Regions from separate parts of the Sphingobium sp. GW821-FHT02B05 genome, predicted to be linked through region 2. Evidence: riboswitches for the same ligand, from Rfam matches in the RefSeq annotation. Region 2 holds a riboswitch; the other holds the start of a gene.
The links. A riboswitch is a leader RNA that binds a small molecule or an ion and turns the genes downstream of it on or off. The one in region 2 is predicted to bind cobalamin.
Positions count from the first base shown of each region.

Region 1 (5,965 bases), on a different contig from region 2:
GGCGCCCGCAATCGCGGCAATCTCTCGCCCGCCAACTCGCCGCAATGTCTCGAACGGTGTTCCGGGCGCTTGTGCATGACAAGCCATGGCCAATTCGACCACCTGTCGCTTCATCACAACGCCGTGACTTCCCACACCTGTCCCGGCACCTACCCAATCCGCCGCCACGCCACCGAAACTGCGCTGGCACAAAGCCGCAGCCGCCGTCGTATTGCCGATCCCCATTTCCCCAAGCAGCAGCAGGTCGAGCCCCGGATCGACCGCCTCCGCGCCGATGTTGAGCGCGGCCAGACATTCCGCCTCGCTCATCGCCGGTTCGACCGTGAAATCAGCGGTCGGCCGGTCGAGCGCGATCGGCACCACTTGCAGGTCCAACCCGGCCGCGCCGGCCAGCGCATTGATCGCCGCGCCACCGCTCGCGAAATTGGCGACCATCTGCGCCGTCACCTCTGGCGGGAAAGCACTCACCCCATGGCGCGTCACGCCATGATTGCCGGCAAAGATCACCGCCCGACCGCGATCGATCCGAGGGCGCGCGCGCCGTTGCCAACCGGCCATGAAGATGGCGATATCTTCCAATCGACCAAGCGATCCGGCAGGCTTGGTCAGTTGCGCCTGTCGTGCTGTTGCGGCGGCACGACAGGCTGCGTCCGCTTCCGGCAAGGAAGCCAAGGCGGCATCGAACGCCGCAACGGTAGGGAAAAAGCTCATGTCGCGACGAAGCCCGGTGGCGGTGTTCGCACGATAAAATGCCCCTTTACGCCCTGCGGCCAGTCGGCATAACGTACCTGCCCATGCGCGCTTTCAGCATGGTGGACGGCATAGTCCAGTATCGCACGGGCAGCTTCTTCATCCGGGGTAAAGCGACCCAGCACATAGCCGATCTTCCCCGGCGCCCGCAAATGAACGGTGCAATGATCGGAACAGGCGAACAGGCAGGGCATATCCTGTATCGACACTCCATCATAGCGATCCGAACCAGCCTTGACCCGGCGCAACGCCTCCGCCAGCCGGACGCCACCGCGCACGCCGTCCGCATCCTCCCGCGCATCCGGCGAATGGCGACAGCTGCTGCACACGACCACCGCCGGGCCATCCTCTACCGCGCGCAGCATCAGACGACCACCCGACCACGCGCCGCGCTGCGCAGAAGGCCGCTGCGGTCGACCAGATGCTGCAACACCAGCAGTCCGGCCAGTATCATCGCATAGCGGACGAACTGCCGCGCCAGTATGTCCGGGGCAAAAGCCGCCCAACCAGAACCCAGCAGCACGGCGCCCGCCAACACGACCAGCTTGAACGTGAGGAAGGCGGCGACATAAGCGGCCGCCAGCCGCAGGGCAGGATGCCCGCCGGTCAATCGGCCGGCCACGCTATGCGCGCCCAACAGCCCAGCGATCGCTGCCAACGCCATGGTCACGGCCCAGACGGCATTTTCGCCCGTCATGTCATAGCCAAGCAGGCAATAACCCACCCCCTGCGACACGACCCATGCGGCAAGCATCAGGATGATGCCCTCCTGCCGCCGGACATGAAGCGCGGCGACGGTGGCCAGCGCAGGAAAGGGCGTGGCGCATGCCAGCGCCAGCGTCGTCACGGTGCTGGCGACCGTCATCAATCCGACCCAAAGATGGCGGGCGGTGGCAGGGGACAGGCTCTCCATGGTCAAGCGCTCCTCGTCATATGGTTTGTCATGTAGGATCAAAACCGTGCCCGCAGGCCGGCATGGATGCTGCGCCCCAACTGCCCGTAGCGGCGCGCCGTCTCATAATATTCGTCGAACAGATTTTCGACCCGACCGAACAGGGTCAGCTTGTCCAGTACCGGAGTTTCGGCGCGTAGATCGACCAGCGTGTAGGCGGCGTTCTGAAATGGAGCGACCGTCGCGCTTGTCCTCGCCGTATCCAGTGCCTTGCCCGACCAGCGGACTGCAACCGCCGTGCTGAGGCCAAAGGCCCAGTCATAGCGCAGCGTGCCGTTGGCCGCATGACGCGGACGCCGGGTCAACTGGTTGCCATAGTTGAGGCCGGGAGAACGATCCTCCGCCGATACCCAGCTATAATTGCCGTCGATCGTCAACCGGCCGACATGGGCGACACCGGCCAGTTCCAGTCCATGCGTCTCGCTCCGCTGGACATTGGCGTAATAGCCAAGCCGCGGCGTGGTCGTATCGGGCGCGTAGCAGAGGGGCGGCCGGTTGGTCGTCGGGCAGCCATTATAGGTAATGAGATTATCGGTGCTTCTGTCGAACCAGGTGGCCGACAGGATCAAGCCATGATCGAACAGATGCTGTTCGACACCCGCGTCCCAGCCATGCGACTTTTCCGGCACCAGCGCCATATTCCCATAGTCGCTGTAGAGTTGATAGAGCGTCGGCGCCTTGAACCCTTCGCCATAGCTGGCACGCAATATCGTGCTGTCCTTGGCCAGCGCCCAGGCCGCGCCTGCGCCAAAGACGGTATTGCCGCCGAAGGTCGAATGATGGTCGTAGCGCACCCCGCCATTGAGGGTCAGCCCCGTCAACGGTTCGACATTCAATTGTGCATAAAGGCTGTCGATATCGGCCGACCCACGGATGGTCGGATAGGTCGCCAGGCTGTTGGGGGGCGACGCGGTGCGCATCCGCTGCTCTTCGCGTTCCGCGCCGAAGGTCGCCGTCCATCCCTGCGCGATCGTCAGCCCGCCCTGATATTCGTAGCGGTTGGTTTCGCCCCTGGCCGCGAAGCTGAGCGGGCGCAGCTTGCGCGACGGGTTGATATTGTCGCGCACCGTCTCGCTACGACTGAAGGACAGGCGGTTGTGCAGTGCCCCGCCGAACAGGTCGGCATTGAGGCCCGCATAACCGATCCACTCCTCGGTCTGCGAATATTCCGGACTGTCCGGCACGGTCCCGGCACTGTCGATGTCGGTCCGCCCCTTGGCATAATAGCCGCGCACATCGACCGACAGGCCCGGCGCCAGCGCCACGCCCAATCGGCCATTAAGCGTGCCGTTGCTGTAGCCGTCCTTCTCCCTGGCGCCATAGCGCGGGCTTATCGCGGAAATCCCCTGCGTCGTGAAGCGGCTGCCTGCGACCTGCCAATCGAGCGCGCCCTGCCGACCGCCCAGCGCCGCGCGGGCACTGACGGTGTCGCGCGATCCCGCCTCGATATCGAAGCTGCCTTCGATCGGCCGCCGCGGGTGCGCGGTCACGACATTGACGACGCCGCCGATCGCCTGGCTACCCCACAGGATCGACTGCGGCCCGCGCAAAATCTCGATCCGGTCGATATCACCGGTCATCAGCGTCGCGAAATTATAGCCGCCACCGGTCGAGGACGGATCGGCCAGTTTGACGCCATCTATCACCAGCACGGTCTGGTCGGCCTCTGCGCCGCGGATGCGGATCGCGGTCGCCGTTCCATAGCCGCCATTGCGCGTGAAGCTGATGCCGGGCGTGCGGATCAGCAGGTCCGATACCGTCAGCGCCTGCGCCGCGTCGATCGCTGGCTTGTCGAGCACGGTGATGCTCGACGCCACTTGCCCGATCGCCTGCGGCTGGCGAAGGGCCGTGACGATCACCTCATTCGCATCCTCCGCCATGGCCGGCATCGATAGGCCCGCCAGAATGACAAATCCGCTTTTTGAAATCCAGTGCATGATCATCCCCCAGTCTTTGACAGGACCGGGCGGACGCGACGCGACAGCGATGCCGAACGCCCATGCGCACGACATCCCAGCCGCGCGAGTCCGCACGGTCAGCTTGTCGTTGCGCGAGGATATCCTCGTTCGACCGGCACACCCTGTCCGGACGAAGAACGACCGCGACAGGCAGGTCTCCTGGCTTGCGGGTCCATGCCGTTTCGAAGCGCCTTCTCGGGATCATGATCCCAATGGCCTGTGCCTCGATGGCTCGCCGCTCACAGTTGCAGGGGCAGCCGGGGTCTTGAACCCCGTTCCCTTTTGATCCCCTTGCGGGGAACCTGACGCACTGGCCGCCGTAATGGAGTAGGATCAGGCGATCAAGTGGAAGAAGCCGCCCGTCACATGGCCCACCCGATGGCCTGCCGGGCCAATCTCCTGCCCTTCCGCATCGGCCATGTCGGCCAGCGCTTCGCCTTCGCTGGCGGTGATGCTGGCATAGTGAAACTCATGGCCGAGCAATGGCTGCCCGGCAGGGGCGAAGCTGCTGTCCTGGCGCAGCCGGGCACGGCGATAGCCCAATGTCCTGCGCCGCTGTGCGAAGCTGCTGTCCATCGGCAGCAGGCCCGCCATGGCATGCACCGCGCCATCGCCATCCTCCAGCGAGCGGCCCAGCACCATGTAACCGCCACATTCGCCATGAACCGATCGATTTTGCGCAAAGGCGCGAAGGCCCGTCAGGAAATGCTGATTGGCCGCGATCCGCCCGGCATGGAGTTCGGGATAGCCGCCGGGCAGCCAGCAGGCATCGCAATGCGCCGGCGGCGCTTCATCCGCCAGCGGCGAGAAGAAGTGCAGTTCCGCCCCGGCCGATCGCCACCAATGCGCCATATGGGGATAAAAGAAGCTGAAAGCCGTATCGCGGGCGATGGCGATCCGTTGACCCGGCGGATGTATGGCGGAATTGAGTGCCGGGAAATCTGCCGTCGCTCCGGCCGCAGCATGGATCGCGTGCAGATCGCATTGTGTTGCTATGCGCTGCGCTATCACTGCTATCCGTGCTTCCAGTTCGTCCGTCTCGCCGGCCTGCACCAGACCCAGATGGCGGGACGGCATGACCAGCCCCTCATCGGCCGAAATCGCGCCCAGCAGCGGCAGGCCAATCCGCGCGAAGCCATCCTCTATCATGCGGCGATGGCGTGGGCTGGCCACCCGGTTGGCGATCACGCCGGCAATGGCGGGCGCGCCCGGAAAGGTCGCGCAGCCATGCGCCACCGCTGCCACCGTCTGCGCAGCGGCACGGGCATCGACGACCAGCAGTATCGGCCAGCCAAGCAGGCGCGCGATATCGGCGGACGCGCCCGACCTGCCTTCCGCTCGTGCGCCGTCATACAGGCCCATCGCGCCTTCTGCGACAACGAGTTGGACAGTCGATGCGACCTGTGCGGCCAACCCGCGCAGCATCGCCGGCGCCATTGCGAAGCCGTCCAGATTGATCGAGGGCCGCCCGGTCGCGGCCGCGTGAAAGGCCGGGTCGATATAATCAGGCCCGCATTTGGCACCTTGCACGGCCAGACCCCGATCGGCAAAGGCCCGTTGCAGGCCGATCGTCAGCATCGTCTTGCCGGCACCCGATGCGGGCGCGCCGACGATCAGCCCTTTTCCAAACCTCACAGATCGTCGCTCGACGCGGCAAAGCCCTCAATCAGGGCGATCAGGCTGGCATCGACGGCGGCGTCGATCTCCACCAGTCGGGCGATATCGCTCCCTTGCGGACCGGTGGCAAAGCCGGTCCAACCGGTGATCAATGCCTGAACTGCCGACTGTATCATCATCCCGCGCTCCAGGGACAAGCCTACTGCCCTGATCTGCGCGCCCAGATGATCGGCAATGGCTTCAATCGAACCGACATGGGCCGGCGCGGCGGCGATCAGCATGGCCGCATCGCGGGTCGCCCGCTGCTTGCGCCAGAGGGCCTGACCGAAGCGAACCATCCAGTCCGTCCATGATCCACCAGAGGCAACGTCGTCCACCGCCTCGAAGAACAGGCGGGTCGACATCAATGCCAGCAGGTTTTGCTTGTCGCCGACATGGCGAGCGAGCGAGGGCGCTTTCGCATCCAGCCGCGCCGCGACATTGCGCAGCGACACCGCCTCCAGCCCCTCTTCCTGCAACAGGGCGATCGCTTCATCGACGATGGCGTCACGACTCAGTTTCATGACCGCCTTGTGGCAAAGCCGCCGGCCCGCCGCCAGCGCCTCAGTTGCGGCGCAGCTTTTTCAGCACATGGTCCGCGCCCTTGTCGCCGATCATGATCGCGGTCGCATTGGTGTTGCCCGCCGGC
Region 1 is NZ_JBWKVW010000013.1:64,550-70,514, reverse strand. It holds gene cobT (nicotinate-nucleotide--dimethylbenzimidazole phosphoribosyltransferase) at 1-711, opposite strand, end outside; gene AC07UX_RS20125 (DUF1636 domain-containing protein) at 708-1,115, opposite strand; gene AC07UX_RS20120 (hypothetical protein) at 1,115-1,663, opposite strand; gene AC07UX_RS20115 (TonB-dependent receptor plug domain-containing protein) at 1,702-3,582, opposite strand; cobalamin riboswitch at 3,793-3,981, opposite strand; gene AC07UX_RS20110 (cobyrinic acid a,c-diamide synthase CobB) at 3,994-5,295, opposite strand; gene AC07UX_RS20105 (TetR/AcrR family transcriptional regulator) at 5,292-5,840, opposite strand; gene AC07UX_RS20100 (GMC family oxidoreductase) at 5,881-5,965, opposite strand, start outside.
Region 1: it holds a riboswitch for cobalamin, as region 2 does, so the genes downstream of both, AC07UX_RS20115 (TonB-dependent receptor plug domain-containing protein) here and AC07UX_RS09310 (TonB-dependent receptor plug domain-containing protein) in region 2, are expected to answer to the same signal.

Region 2 (5,965 bases):
CGTCGGCAGGGACGCAGGATTTCGACAGCGTGATGCAGGCGGACGTCATCCTGGTCATCGGGGCCAATCCGACCGACGGGCATCCGGTGTTCGCCAGCCGCATAAAGAAGCGGCTGCGGCAGGGCGCGAAGCTGATCGTCATCGACCCGCGGCGTACCGATCTGGTGCAATCGCCCCATGTCGAGGCGGAGCATCATCTCCCCTTGCGGCCGGGCACCAACGTTGCGATGCTGACGGCGATCGCCCATGTGGTCGTGACTGAGAAGCTGTATGACGAAGCCTTCATCCGCGCACGGTGCGACTGGGACGAATTCATGGACTGGGCGGCGTTCGTGTCGGAACCGGCGCGCTCGCCCGAGGCGATCGAACCGCTGACGGGCGTGAAGGCGCAGGATGTGCGCGCGGCCGCGCGGCTCTATGCGATCGGGGGCAATGGCGCGATCTATTATGGCCTGGGCGTCACCGAACATTCGCAAGGATCATCGACCGTCATGGCGATCGCCAACCTCGCCATGGCGACCGGCAATGTCGGACGCGAAGGCGTGGGCGTAAATCCGCTGCGGGGGCAGAATAATGTGCAGGGGGCGTGCGACATGGGCAGCTTCCCGCATGAGTTCAGCGGCTATCGGCATGTGTCGGACGATGCGACGCGCGGGCTGTTCGAGCAGGCTTGGGGCGTGACGCTGGATGCCGAACCGGGGCTACGCATCCCCAACATGCTCGACGCCGCGACCGATGGCACCTTCAAGGGCCTGTTCGTGCAGGGCGAGGATATATTGCAGTCCGACCCCAATACCCATCATGTCGCGGCGGGGCTGGCGGCGATGGAGTGCGTGGTGGTGCAGGATTTGTTCCTCAACGAAACCGCCAATTATGCGCATGTCTTTCTGCCCGGATCGACCTTCCTGGAAAAGGACGGCACCTTCACCAATGCCGAGCGGCGTATCCAGCGCGTGCGCAAGGTGATGGCGCCGCTCAACGGCTATGCCGATTGGGAGATCGTGCAGCTGGTGGCGAACGCCATGGGGTTGCACTGGGACTATAGCCATCCGTCGCAGATCATGGACGAGATCGCGGCGTTGACGCCGACCTTTGCCGGTGTGCATTATGACCGGCTGGAGGCGGAAGGATCGCTGCAATGGCCGGCCAATGATGCCGCGCCGGACGGCACGCCGACCATGCATATCGGCGGCTTCGTGCGGGGGAAGGGCAAGTTCGTCCTGACAGACTATGTGCCGACCGACGAGAAGACGGGGCCGCGCTTCCCGTTGCTGCTGACGACCGGCCGAATCCTCAGCCACTATAATGTCGGCGCGCAGACGCGGCGGACGGCCAATACCGCCTGGCACCCGGAAGACCGTCTGGAAATGCACCCTAGCGATGCCGAGAACCGGGGCTTGAAGGATGGCGACTGGGTGACGCTGCGCAGTCGTGCTGGGGAGACGACCTTGCGCGCGCTCATCACCGAACGGGTCGCGCCGGGCGTAGTCTATACGACTTTCCATCATCCCGAAACGCAGGCGAACGTCATCACAACCGACTATTCGGACTGGGCCACCAATTGCCCGGAATATAAGGTGACGGCGGTGCAGGTGATGGCGTCCAACGGGCCGAGCGACTGGCAGCAGGATTATGCCGAGCAGGCGCGCAACAGCCGCCGCATCGCGCCATTGGAAGCGGCGGAATAAGGCGGGCACATGAGCGACGATACCCATGTCATGTCCACCACGGACCGGCTGGTCTATATGGCGCACCAGATTGCCCGCAACATGGCGATGATGGGCGAAGCGAAGGCGAGGGAAGCGCTGGCCGAACATCTGACCCGCTTTTGGGACCCGCGGATGAAGGCGCAGATCGTCGCCATCGCGCAGGAGCAGCCCGAACGGCTCTCACCGACCGTGGCCGCCGCCGTCGTGCGAATGGCGCAGGGCCGGCCGGCGCCAAAGGTCGATGCGGCGCAGTTCAACGCGGTGGATGAAGCGGGCCATTGCGACGCCGGTTGAGCGACGGGCCGTCCACCGCTAGGCCATGATGATGGATGAGCCTGCCGCCACTTCCCTGACATTCGATCGTTTGACGCCCGATGGTGCGACGCAGGCGATCGACCGGCCGCTGGCGCAGGAAGTGCCGGTCGCGATCGAATATAACGGTGCGGGCTATGCCGTGCTGATGGCGACGCCCGGAGATATCGCGGATCTGGTGCAGGGGTTCAGCCTGGCCGAGCGGCTGGTGAGCCGGGACGACACGCTGCTGGACGTGGACGTGCATGATACCGGTGCGGGGATCATCGCCCGCGCGACGTTGCCGCCGCATCGGACCGATGGGCTGCTGGAGCGGGTTCGGCATCGCGCATCGGATTCCTCCTGCGGGCTGTGCGGGATCGAGAATCTGGAGCAGGCGATCCGGCCGCTGCCGCGCGTGACAGCGTCATCGCGGGCGGACCGCGCCGCCATCTTTCGCGCACTGGCGGCATTGCGCGATCATCAGCCGCTTAATACCGCAACCGGGGCGGCGCATGCGGCGGCCTGGGTGGGGGCGGACGGCGCGATCCGGCTGGCGCGGGAGGATGTCGGGCGGCACAATGCGTTCGACAAGCTGATCGGCGCAATGGCGCGGATGGCGGCGGACTGGGACGGCGGCTTTGCGCTGCTGTCGTCGCGCTGCTCCTATGAGCTGGTGGAGAAGGCGGTGTTGGCCGATTGCCCGTTGCTGGTCACCATATCCGCGCCCACCCGGCTGGCGGCGGAGCGGGCCGAGGCTGCCGGATTGCCGCTGGTCGTATTGGCGCGGTCCGATGCGCTGTTGCTTCGGGGCCACAGCGACATCCGCCAAGCATAGGAGCGCTTGGCAGCGTCCCGGCTTTCCCTTATGGCGCGCGCTGTGGGGAAGGCATGTCTTTCCTGCAACATGATCGCGCCGGTGCCCGGAAACGGGTTAATCGGGAATGTGGTGCGGGCGTCACAAGCGCCTTAATCCACGGCTGTCCCTGCAACTGTGAGCGGATAGCGCGATGCACTGGCCCCAAAAAAAAGGGGCAGCCACTGGAGCAATCCGGGAAGGCGTGCATCGTGCCACGACCCGCGAGCCAGGATACCGGCCGGCGCTTGGTCGCTCTTGCTTTGGTCCAGGGGATGGTCGGGGCACGGTGGTTTTCCGTCGAGCGACGCCATGCGGCCGGGGCCGCATCGGGCCGCGGACGGGATATGGCGTCATCCCCCCAAAGGCCCGACCGCTTTCGGGCGGACGCCCCAGCCACCGTCGCTTTGACGCTGTAGGGGCAATGACAATGTTGAAATATGGACTTTCGCTGGTGGCTCTGGTCGCTGCCAATCCGGCCTTTGCGCAGGCGGACGACGATATCGTCGTGACCGCCGCGGGTATCGCACAGTCGCGCGACGAAGTCGGTCAGGCGATCACGGTCATCGACGCGGACACGATCAAGACGCGGCAGGCGATCGACGTAGTGGACCTGCTGGCGACGACGCCGGGCGTGCGTTTCAACCGCAACGGTACCGTCGGCGCGCAGACCGGCGTGTCGCTGCGCGGTGCGGAAACGACGCAGACTCTGGTGCTGATCGACGGGGTGAAGGTGAACGACCCCAGCGGTATTGGCGACGGCTATGATTTCGGCCCGCTGCTGACCGGGAATATCCGCCGGATCGAAGTGCTGCGCGGCTCCAACTCGGTGGTACACGGCAGCCAGGCGATCGGCGGCGTGGTCAATATCATGACCGGCGTGCCGGCCGAAGGCTTCGGCGCCAACGCATCGGCCGAATATGGCTATAGCGACACGTTCAGCGCGAAGGCGGACGTTTCCGGGACTGCCGGCATCGCGTCGGGCGGTGTGGGCGCAGCCTATTTCCGCACAGATGGCATTTCGTCGGCCGCCAATGGTACCGAGCGGGACGGCACGGAGAATATCGCCGCCAATGCGCGGGTGAAGCTGGCCTTCTCGGACAATCTCAGCCTCGACCTGCGCGGCTATTATATCCATGCAGATCTGGACGTGGATGGCTTCCCGGCGCCCGACTATGTGCTGTCCGACACGCCTGAAGTCGCCATTACCGATCAATATGTCGGCTATGCTGGCATCAACCTCGCGCTGCTGGACGGCAAGCTGACCAACCGGGCGGCCGTCACCTGGATGCGCAACGAGCGTGACTATTATTCGGCGCGCGGCGCGGAGGTCGATTATGGCTATAGCGGCACCAATCTGCGTTTCGAATATGAAGGCGTCTATGCGCCCATCGATCAGGCCAGGCTGGTCTTCGGTTATGAGCATGAGCGGCCGGACTATGATTATTATGACGCCTTCGGCACGACCAGCGCCAAGATCAATATCGACAGCGTCTATGCACTGGCGATCGTGAAGCCCTTCACGGGCCTGGCCGTCACCGGCGGCGTGCGCCATGACGATCATAGCCAGTTCGGCGGCGCGACCACCTTTGGCGCGAACGCCAATTATTCGCCCAATGGCGGCGCAACCAATGTGCGGCTGAGCTATGGCGAGGGCTTCAAGGCGCCATCGCTCTATCAGCTCTACGATAGCTGGAGCGGCAATGCGGCGCTGACCCCCGAACGGTCGAAAAGCTATGATATCGGCTTCGACCAACGCCTCGACGGTGACCGGGCCGTGCTGTCGGTCACGGCATTCCAGCGCGATACCCGCAACCAGATCAACTACGACAACGACACGTTCCGCTACGCCAATCTGGACCGCACCCGTGCCAAGGGCGTGGAAGCCTCGATCGCGCTGAAGCCAGTGGACGCGCTGACCGTGACCGGCAGCTACAGCTATGTCGACGCGCGCGACAGGTCGGAAGGATCGGCCACCTATGGCAATCGCCTGGCCCGCCGCGCCACCAATGCGGTGAGCCTGTCGGTCGATTATGTCTGGCCCTTCGGCCTGGCGACCGGGGCGACCGTCACGATGGTCGGCGACAGTTTCGACAATGCGGCCAACACGCGCCGGCTGGACGGCTATGCGCTGGCCGGCGTCCGGGCATCCTTCCCCGTGGGCGAGCATCTGGAAGTCTATGGCCGCGTCGACAATCTGACCGATGAGAATTACCAGACGGCCTATGGTTACGGCACCTATGGCCGCGCTGCCTATGGCGGCGTGCGTGTCCGCTTCTGATGACCGTTGGCCGGGGTCAGCGCGGCGCGTTCAGGCGCGCCGTGATGGCCCCTGCCGCCTGCACATAGGCTGGGCCGCCGCACACGGTCCAGCTTTGCGGCAGGCTGATGCGCGGGATGGTGCGCAGCGCTGGATGATGCAGCATTTCCGTGCCCTGATCGACCACCCGGTCGGTCGCGCTTTCCACGATCAGCCAGTCGGGGCGGGCGGCGACCATTTCCTCCAGCGATATCTGCGCCAGCATCGGCTTGCCGAGCCGGCTGGCGAGATTGGTGAGGCCAACGCGATGCATGAGATCGTCGATCAACGTGCCGGTGCCGGTCATATAGCCGCGCCGCTGATAATAGGCGGCGACTCTGCTCCGGCCAGGATGGCGCAGCGCGGCAAGGTCGCGATTCATCCGCGCAATCAGCGCTTCACCCCGATCGACATGGCCGATGGCACGGGCCACCTGACGAATTTGTTCGAGGATCGCGCCATAGCTTTCTGCACTGGCGAGGCCGACCGTGCGCCAGTCGCCCGGCGGGGCGCCGGCGACCCTGTTCATGCCGATCGGATAGCCCAGGATCAGGTCGGGCTGGATCGCCAGCACTTCTTCCAGCGGCCGGCGCAGGATGCGAATACCACGCGCCTTGTCCGCCGCCGCCGACAAGGCAGGATCGCGCGCATTGCTGCTGAGCGCCGCGATCTGGCCCGGATCGGCCAGGGCAAGCAGATACTGGTCGGCGCAGACATTGAGCGATACGATCCGGCGTGGAGGCGCCGCCGCGCCGCCGAGCGCGAACAGGGCGGTTGCCGCAAGGATCATCCGGCCGATCATCCCCACCG
Region 2 is NZ_JBWKVW010000001.1:1,860,607-1,866,571, reverse strand. It holds gene fdhF (formate dehydrogenase subunit alpha) at 1-1,688, shown strand, start outside; gene AC07UX_RS09320 (formate dehydrogenase subunit delta) at 1,698-2,003, shown strand; gene fdhD (formate dehydrogenase accessory sulfurtransferase FdhD) at 2,032-2,838, shown strand; cobalamin riboswitch at 2,901-3,116, shown strand; gene AC07UX_RS09310 (TonB-dependent receptor plug domain-containing protein) at 3,287-5,137, shown strand; gene AC07UX_RS09305 (ABC transporter substrate-binding protein) at 5,154-5,957, opposite strand.